One region of the Mesorhizobium newzealandense genome, then DNA from elsewhere that is predicted to be linked to it. Evidence: predicted binding sites of a transcription regulator. Region 1 holds the regulator's gene; the other holds the start of a gene.
What was found. The regulator PhoB, encoded in region 1, activates phosphate uptake and scavenging genes when phosphate is short. The targets are predictions, from matches to a motif close to TGTCATNNANCTGTCAT.
Positions count from the first base shown of each region.

Region 2: a site for PhoB is predicted at 1,738-1,754, ahead of ACFSOZ_RS37555 (esterase-like activity of phytase family protein). Genes of this name have one in related genera too.

Region 1 covers NZ_JBHUGZ010000029.1:11,154-15,018, forward strand. The annotation lists gene pstA (phosphate ABC transporter permease PstA) at 1-133, shown strand, start outside; gene pstB (phosphate ABC transporter ATP-binding protein PstB) at 130-936, shown strand; gene phoU (phosphate signaling complex protein PhoU) at 962-1,669, shown strand; gene phoB (phosphate regulon transcriptional regulator PhoB) at 1,689-2,378, shown strand; gene ACFSOZ_RS33355 (ROK family protein) at 2,391-3,638, opposite strand.
Region 2 covers NZ_JBHUGZ010000031.1:66,901-70,765, reverse strand. The annotation lists partial or broken gene ACFSOZ_RS37560 (GcvT family protein) at 1-1,558, opposite strand, end outside; gene ACFSOZ_RS37555 (esterase-like activity of phytase family protein) at 1,871-3,352, shown strand; gene ACFSOZ_RS37550 (L,D-transpeptidase) at 3,451-3,865, opposite strand, start outside.

The sequences.
Region 1 (3,865 bases):
CTTCCAGTTCGCTCTCAGCCCTTACGAGGAATGGCAGCAACTGGCCTGGACCGGCGCACTCATCATCACATTGACGGTTCTCGCGCTCAGCATCTTTGCGCGCAGCCTGACCGGACGCAGAGAGGACAAATGAGCCAGATGTTGTCTCCAGACATGACGATCGCCGCCGAGGCAACCGCCAGCAAGGCCAAGATCGAGGTCAAGAACCTCAACTTCTACTACGGCCAGAGCAAGGCGTTGAAGGACATCACGCTGTCATTGCCCGAGCGCAGCGTCACCGCCTTCATCGGCCCTTCCGGCTGCGGGAAGTCGACGCTGCTGCGCGTCTTCAACCGCATCTACGAACTCTATCCCAAGCAGACCGCCGAGGGCCAGGTGTTGCTCGACGGCCAGAACGTTCTCGACCGCTCGCAGGACCTCAACCTGCTGCGGACCAAGATCGGCATGGTGTTCCAGAAGCCGACGCCGTTCCCGATGTCGATCTATGAAAACATCGCCTTCGGTGTCAGGCTCTACGAGAAACTCAGCAAGTCCGAGATGGACGGCCGCGTCGAGCAGGCGCTGAAGCGCGCCGCACTGTGGACCGAGGTCAAGGATAAGCTCAACGCCAGCGGCCTCAGCCTCTCCGGTGGCCAGCAGCAGCGGCTCTGCATCGCCCGTACCGTGGCGGTGAAGCCGGAAGTCATCCTGCTCGACGAGCCGGCCTCGGCGCTTGACCCGCTGTCGACCGCCAAGATCGAAGAGCTGATCGACGAGTTGCAAGCCGACTACACGATCGTCATCGTCACCCACAATATGCAGCAGGCGGCGCGCGTGTCGAAGCAGACTGCCTTCATGTATCTGGGCGAACTGGTCGAGTTCGACCGCACCGAGAAGATCTTCACGTCGCCCCGCGAGAAGCGCACGCAGGACTACATCACCGGCCGCTTCGGCTGAGCTCAGGCATACGAGGGACAGGATCATGGGCGAACACACAGTCGCTTCTTTCGACGAGGATCTCGGACAGATCAGCAGGCTCATCAGTGACATGGGCGATCTCGCCGGCTCGATGGTCGGTGGTGCCACCAAGGCGCTGCTGAATTCCGACAACGCGCTGGCACAGCGCGTTGTTTCAGACGACGCGATCATGGACGCGCGCCAGCGCGAGCTCGATGACCGCGCCATCACGCTGATCGCCAAGCGGCAGCCGATGGCCGACGATCTGCGCCATGTCGTCGGTTCGATCCGCATGGCCGGCGATCTCGAACGCATCGGCGACCTTGCCAAGAACATCGCAAAGCGCGTCGGCACCGTCGGCCTCAGCGTCACACCGCGCGACCTGTCGCACTCCATCGATGGAATGGCGCAGCTGGTGCTGATCCAGGTGCAGGGCGTCATCGAGGAGTATGCGGCGCGCGACGCCGCGGCGCTGGCGAAACTGCGCGCCGACGACGAGCGCATCGACGTCAAATACACCTCCGTGTTCCGCGAACTGCTGACCTACATGATGGAAGACCCGCGCAACATCACCGCCTGCACGCATCTTCTGTTCTGCGCCAAGAACCTCGAGCGGATCGGCGATCACGTCACCAACATCGCCGAGAATGCGTATTATGTTTTGACCGGTACGCAGTTGCCCGCCAATCGTCCGAAGCAGGACGAGACGGCAATGTCCGCGCCGGCGGCATGACGACAGGGGTGACCAGTCGATGATCGCGCCACGCATCATGGTGGTGGAGGACGAGGAGCCGCTAGGCGTGCTGCTCCGCTACAATCTGGAGTCCGAGGGTTACCAGGTCGAGGTGGTGACGCGCGGTGATGAGGCCGAGATCCGGTTGCAGGAGAACGTCCCCGACCTTCTGGTGCTCGACTGGATGGTGCCGGCGGTTTCCGGCATCGAACTCTGCCGCCGGCTAAGGATGCGTCCCGAGACCGAGCGGCTGCCGATCATCATGCTGACCGCGCGCGGCGAGGAAAGCGATCGTGTGCGCGGCCTTTCGACCGGCGCCGACGATTATCTGGTCAAGCCGTTCTCGACACCGGAGTTCATGGCCAGGGTCAAGGCGCTGCTGCGCCGCGCCAAGCCGGAAGTGCTGTCCAGTGTGCTCAAGGTCGGCGACATCGTGCTCGATCGTGAATCGCACCGGGTCTATCGCAAGAAGAGCGAGATCAGGCTCGGCCCGACCGAGTTTCGCCTGCTCGAGTTCATGATGCGCCATCCCGGCCGCGTGTTCTCGCGCAGCCAACTGCTCGACAATGTCTGGGGCGAGACGATCTACATCGACGAGCGCACGGTCGACGTGCATGTCGGCCGGTTGCGCAAGGCGGTCAACAATGGCCGCATGCCCGATGTCATCCGCACCATCCGCGGTGCCGGATACGCGATCAGGGAAGATTGACTCCCGTTTGATTCACGCCACGTTCTTGCCAACGAGGCCGGATCTTGTCTGCGCGCCAGGTGCGAAAATCTCCTGGTCGACGAAAGTCAGCGCGCGCATGGCGCAGCCTTCGCGGATCAATGGCAGTTCGTTCGGCTCGGTGTCGAAGGATATCGATTTCGAGTGCTGGCCGCCGGCGGTCTGGGCAATCGCCTCGCGCAATGCCGGCTCGATCAGGTCGAAGGCCGCGGCGCTGACACCGACCATGGCGACCGGCGCCGGATCGATCAGCGCGAACAGGCTGCCGAGACCGTAGCCGAGCGCTTCGCCGGCCTTGCGGTAGGCCTCGCGCTCGGGTCCATCCCTTTCGCGAGCCGCAGTTGCCAGAGCGCGCATGTCAGCGTCACTGACATCGGCGACGGGTTCTGCGTCCTCACTCATCTGCCTTGCGTTGCGCCAGATGGCGTAGTTGCCGGCATAGGCCTCGACGCAGCCGCGCCGTCCGCAGCGGCACAGCGCGCCGTTCGGCCGATGGATCATATGGCCGAACTCGCCGCCCGAGGAATGGGTGCCGGTGAACAGTTCGCCCTTCAGCACCAGGCCCATGCCGATGCCGTGCGACAAAAGGATGGCGATGAAGTCGTCGCGGTAGCGCTGGGGATCGCGCCAGCGCAGCGCCACCGCCATCATGTTGCAGTCGTTCTCCATGGTGGCGGGGATGCCGAACTCGTCCTCGAGTATGTCGGCGAAGGCGATATCTGTGTGCGGCGTGATCGGCGACCACAACATGGCGCGGGCACGCGTGTCGGTGATGCCCTGGATCGCCAGCGCGATGCGGGCGACATTGCGGACGTCGAGATCGGGGTCTTCGAGGCGGCGCCGCACGATGGCGACGCATTCGCCGACCAGCGCGTCGCGCGACATCGTCAGCGTATCGAGCCGGCGCTGTTCCTCGGCGATCACCTGGCCGGCATAGTCGATGACGGCGACGGAGAGGAAGTTCAGCGACAGCACTACGGTCATCACCGCCGCCGCTTCCGGATTGAGGCTGAGGCCGACCTGCGGTCTGCCGCGTTTGAGCGAGCCGGCCTCGCTCGGCTTGCTCTCGGCCAGGATGCCTTCGCCGATCAGGTCGGAGGAGATCGCCGATATGGTCGAGTGGCTGAGGCCAGTGGTCGCGGCGATCTCGGTGCGTGACGGCTGTCCGGCGCGACGCACGGCCGCAATCACCATCGCCCGGTTGCGACGGCGCAGATCGTCGTGGCGGATTCCGACCGACATGTTTTTTCACATCCTCCCGGTCGCTGCAGCCTTTCGTGCCCCCCGAAGGCTGTCAGCGAAGCCTGAAGCGCGACGCACCTCAGGCGTTGTTTCCGCTCACGTCGCCCAAACCGCTGCGCACTTTTGGGCGACATGCGCTGACCAAATTCTGGCAGAAGCCTGCCATCCTGTCATTATTTATTCCGGGGCTCGAAAAAAATTCAGAGAGACATCAAAATCCATCAGAA
Region 2 (3,865 bases), on a different contig from region 1:
ATCGGCGCCAGACTGGCCCGCCAGGGCTTCGGCAGCCTGCAGGCAAGCAGCCGGTCAAGCCATGCTTCAGCGCCAGGCCCCGAGACCGCATAGCGCGCATAAGCCGAGATATCGACCAGACCCGCCGCCCGCCGCACCTGCAGCGCCTCGTCGCCGACGATATCGAAGGCGTTGGAGCGTTTCAGCGCGGTGTTCTCGCGAAACCCCATCGGCGCGAAATAGGCCGGGATTTCCAGCCCCCATGACGCCGTCCATTCGCACCCCGCCGTCGTCATGCCGTCATAGGCGCCGGGGCGTTTCAGCGGCCGGCCGGCCGGCAGCCGCTCATTGGGAAAGGTCATGACGAAACGGCGCGAATAGAACTGGCGTGTCGTCTGCTTGAGATATTCGCGGTTGGCGGCGAAGGCGCCATAGCGGGCGATGTCCATGCCGAAAATGTCGGCCTGCGGCTCGCCATAAATCATCCACTCGGCCAGCGATTTGCCGACGCCGCCGCCCTGGCTGAAGCCGGCCATGACACCACACGCAACCCAGTAATTCTTCAACCCGCGCACCGGTCCGACGATCGGATTGCCGTCCGGGGTAAAGGTGAAGGCGCCGTTGACCCATTTGCGAATGCCGGCCGTCGCCAGGCAAGGAAAGCGCTCATAGGCTTTGGACAGTTCCGGGCTGATGCGGTCGATGTCTTCCGGGATCAGCTCGATGCCGTAGTCCCACGGCGCGCCATCCATGTTCCAGTGCTTTGGGTTCTGCTCGTAGACGCCGAGCAGCACGCCCTTGCGCTCTTGCCTGAGGTAGGAAAAGCCATCGAGATCGACCGCAAGGCCGAGTTCCTTGTCGAGGGCGGCAACCTCGGGAATGTCCTCGGTGATGAAATAGTGATGCTCCATCGGCGTCACCGGCAATTCGACGCCGGCCATACGGCCGAGTTGCTTTGCCCACAGCCCGCCGGCGTTGACGACATGTTCGGCGATGATGGCGCCTTGCTCGGTGATGACATCCCAGCGCCCATCGGCGCGCGCCTTCAGTTCGACGACCCGATTGCGCAGGACGATATCGGCGCCACGCTTTTTCGCTGCACCGGCATAGGCATGCGTCGTTCCATAGGGGTCGAGATGGCCTTCGTTGGAATCGTAGAGGCCGCCGAGCACACCGCTGACATCGACGATCGGGCAGATTTCCTTGATCTCTTCCGGCGTCACCAGGCGAGCCGTTTCGATGCCGACCGACTGGAACACGGCCCAGGCCGATTTCAGCCACTCCCAGCGCTGGGGATCGCTGGCCATGTTGACGCCGCCCGTCATGTGCAGGCCCGCGTTCTGGCCGGATTCCGCCTCGATCTCGCGATAGAGTTTGATGGTGTAGTCCTGCAGCGCCGCGACGTTGGGATCGGCGTTGAGCGCGTGGAACCCGGCCGCCGCATGCCAGGTCGAACGGCCGTCAGTTCGGCACGCTCGATCAGCGCCACATCGCTCCAGCCGAAACGCGTCAGATGGTAGAGCACCGAGGCCCCGACCACGCCACCTCCGATGACAACTGCGCGGTAGTGCGACTTCAAGGCTTCCCCTCCTCGGTTGGTCCGAAGGCCTCACCATATATCTACTGGACATAAGTGTCTAGTGCGATGCGAACACACCGCGCTTCGTCGACCTGATGCGTGCTGGGGTGATCAATTCTTTCGAGCGACCACGCGTTCTTATCGGCGTCCGAAGGAGCCGGCGGGCGAGCATCGCGCGCTGTCACGCAAGCATCATGTTCGCGCCGTAGACCGCTTTTCGGGGAGGCGCGCGCGGCATCATCGATGCCGCACCTCTTTCGGTTTTTCGTCCATCGGCGGCTCCGGCACGCTTTGTCACAAAGAGGATTATCCATGAAACACCCATACCGAACCGCGCCGCTCGGCGTCGCGCTGGCATTGTTCACTGCCTTGACGCCGGCGCTCGCCGACAGCACCGCGACGGTCGGCGGCACCAGCTTCGTCAGCAAGGGCCTGGTCGGCGTCGGCCGCATCCCGGCCAGCCAGAAGGACAAGTTCGGCGAGACCTTCGGCTCGGGCTCCGGCATGGCGATCGACACTGCCGGCTGGACGCATGGCGCCGACGGCTACAAAGGTTCTCTCTGGCTGCTGCCGGACCGCGGCTACAATGTCGTCGGCACCACCGATTATCGGCCACGCCTCAACACCATCGGCATCGAGTTTGCCCCGGTCGCGCCAGGCGCTGCACCCGCGGCCGGCCAGGAGCAGTCCGGCGTCAAGGCGACACTCGCCGACACGATGCTCTTGACCGACGACAAGGGCAACGACGCCACCGGCCTCGACCCGCTCAACGGCGCACGTGCAGCCGCCGGCGACATGCCGATCCTGCCCGAGGCCAACGGCAAGCTGGCGCTCGACAACGAGGCGATCGTGCGGCTACCCGACGGCTCGATGTTCATCTCCGACGAATACGGCCCGAACATCTATCGGTTTTCCGCCGAAGGCCGCCTGCTGTCGGCGACCCAGCCGCCGGCCGCCCTGGTGCCGATGCGGCACGGCGCGCCGAACTTCGCCTCCGACAATCCGGGGCCTGGTGCGGCCGAGCCCGATCCGAAGGATCCCGACACCGGCCGCCAGAACAACCAGGGCCTCGAAGGCATGGCGATGACGCCGGACGGCAAGTTCCTGATCGCCGTGCTGCAGTCGGCGCCCAGGCAGGATGGCGGCGATTCCGGCGCGACGCGCCAGAACACGCGCGCGCTGGTCTATGATGCTTCCGATCTCGCCCACCTCAAGCTGTCGCATGAATATGTCGTGCCGCTGCCGGTGTTCAAGGATGCCAAGGGCAAGACCAAGGTGGCCGCGCAGAGCGAGATCGTGGCCCTGTCGGACCAGACCTTCCTGATGCTGACGCGCGACAGCGGCAACGGTCAGGGGTTGAAGGGCGACACCTCGCTGCTTCGCCAGATCAACATCGTCGATCTCTCCGCCGCGACCGACATCGCCGGTGGCGCCTTCGACGCGGCCGACAAGCGGGTGGCGCCCAAGGGCGTGCTCGACCCATCGGTGACGCCGGCCAGGCTGACGCCGTTCATCGACCTCAACGACAAGGGCGAACTCGGCCGCTTCGGCCTGCACAATGGCGCGCCGAACGACAGGAACAACCTCTCGGAAAAGTGGGAGGCGATGTCGGTGGTCAGCGTGCTCGATCCTAAGCTGCCCGACGACTATTTCCTGTTCGTCGCCAACGACAACGACTTCCTCACCCAGGACGGCTTCCAGGTCGGCGCGCCCTACAAGGCCGAGGACGGCGCCGATGTCGACACCATGTTCCTGGTCTATCAGGTCACGCTTCCCGGCCTCGCCAGGAAGTAACGGCACCATGCAGGCGGGCGCGCCAAGCAGTTGCGGCGCGCCCGCGCAAGGGTGCATCTCGATCCGGTCTACGAGCAGTCCACGGATCGTGAAGGGACTTACTTCAACATCTCCGCGTCCCTTGGCACGCCAGCATCGATCGGCTCGGCCGTCCTGCTCGACACGGCCATGATCTTGCCGGCAGGCGACAGGTTCGCGCGCACGAAAACCGGCGCGACCCCGTTGACGCGGCTGTAGAGGTCGATGATGTCCTGGTTCATGAAGCGCACACAGCCGGATGAAGCGTTCTTCCCGATGGAATCCCATTCCGGCGTGCCGTGCAGCCGGTACATCGTGTCCTTGCCGTCGCGGAAGAGATACAGCGCGCGTGCACCTAGCGGGCTCTGCGGGCCAGGCGGCATGCCGTCCTTGTATTTCGCCAGTTCCGGCCTGCGCTGGATCATTTCCGGCGGCGGCGTCCAGACCGGCCACTTCTTCCTCGCCTGAACCACGGCGCTGCCGGTCCATCCGAAG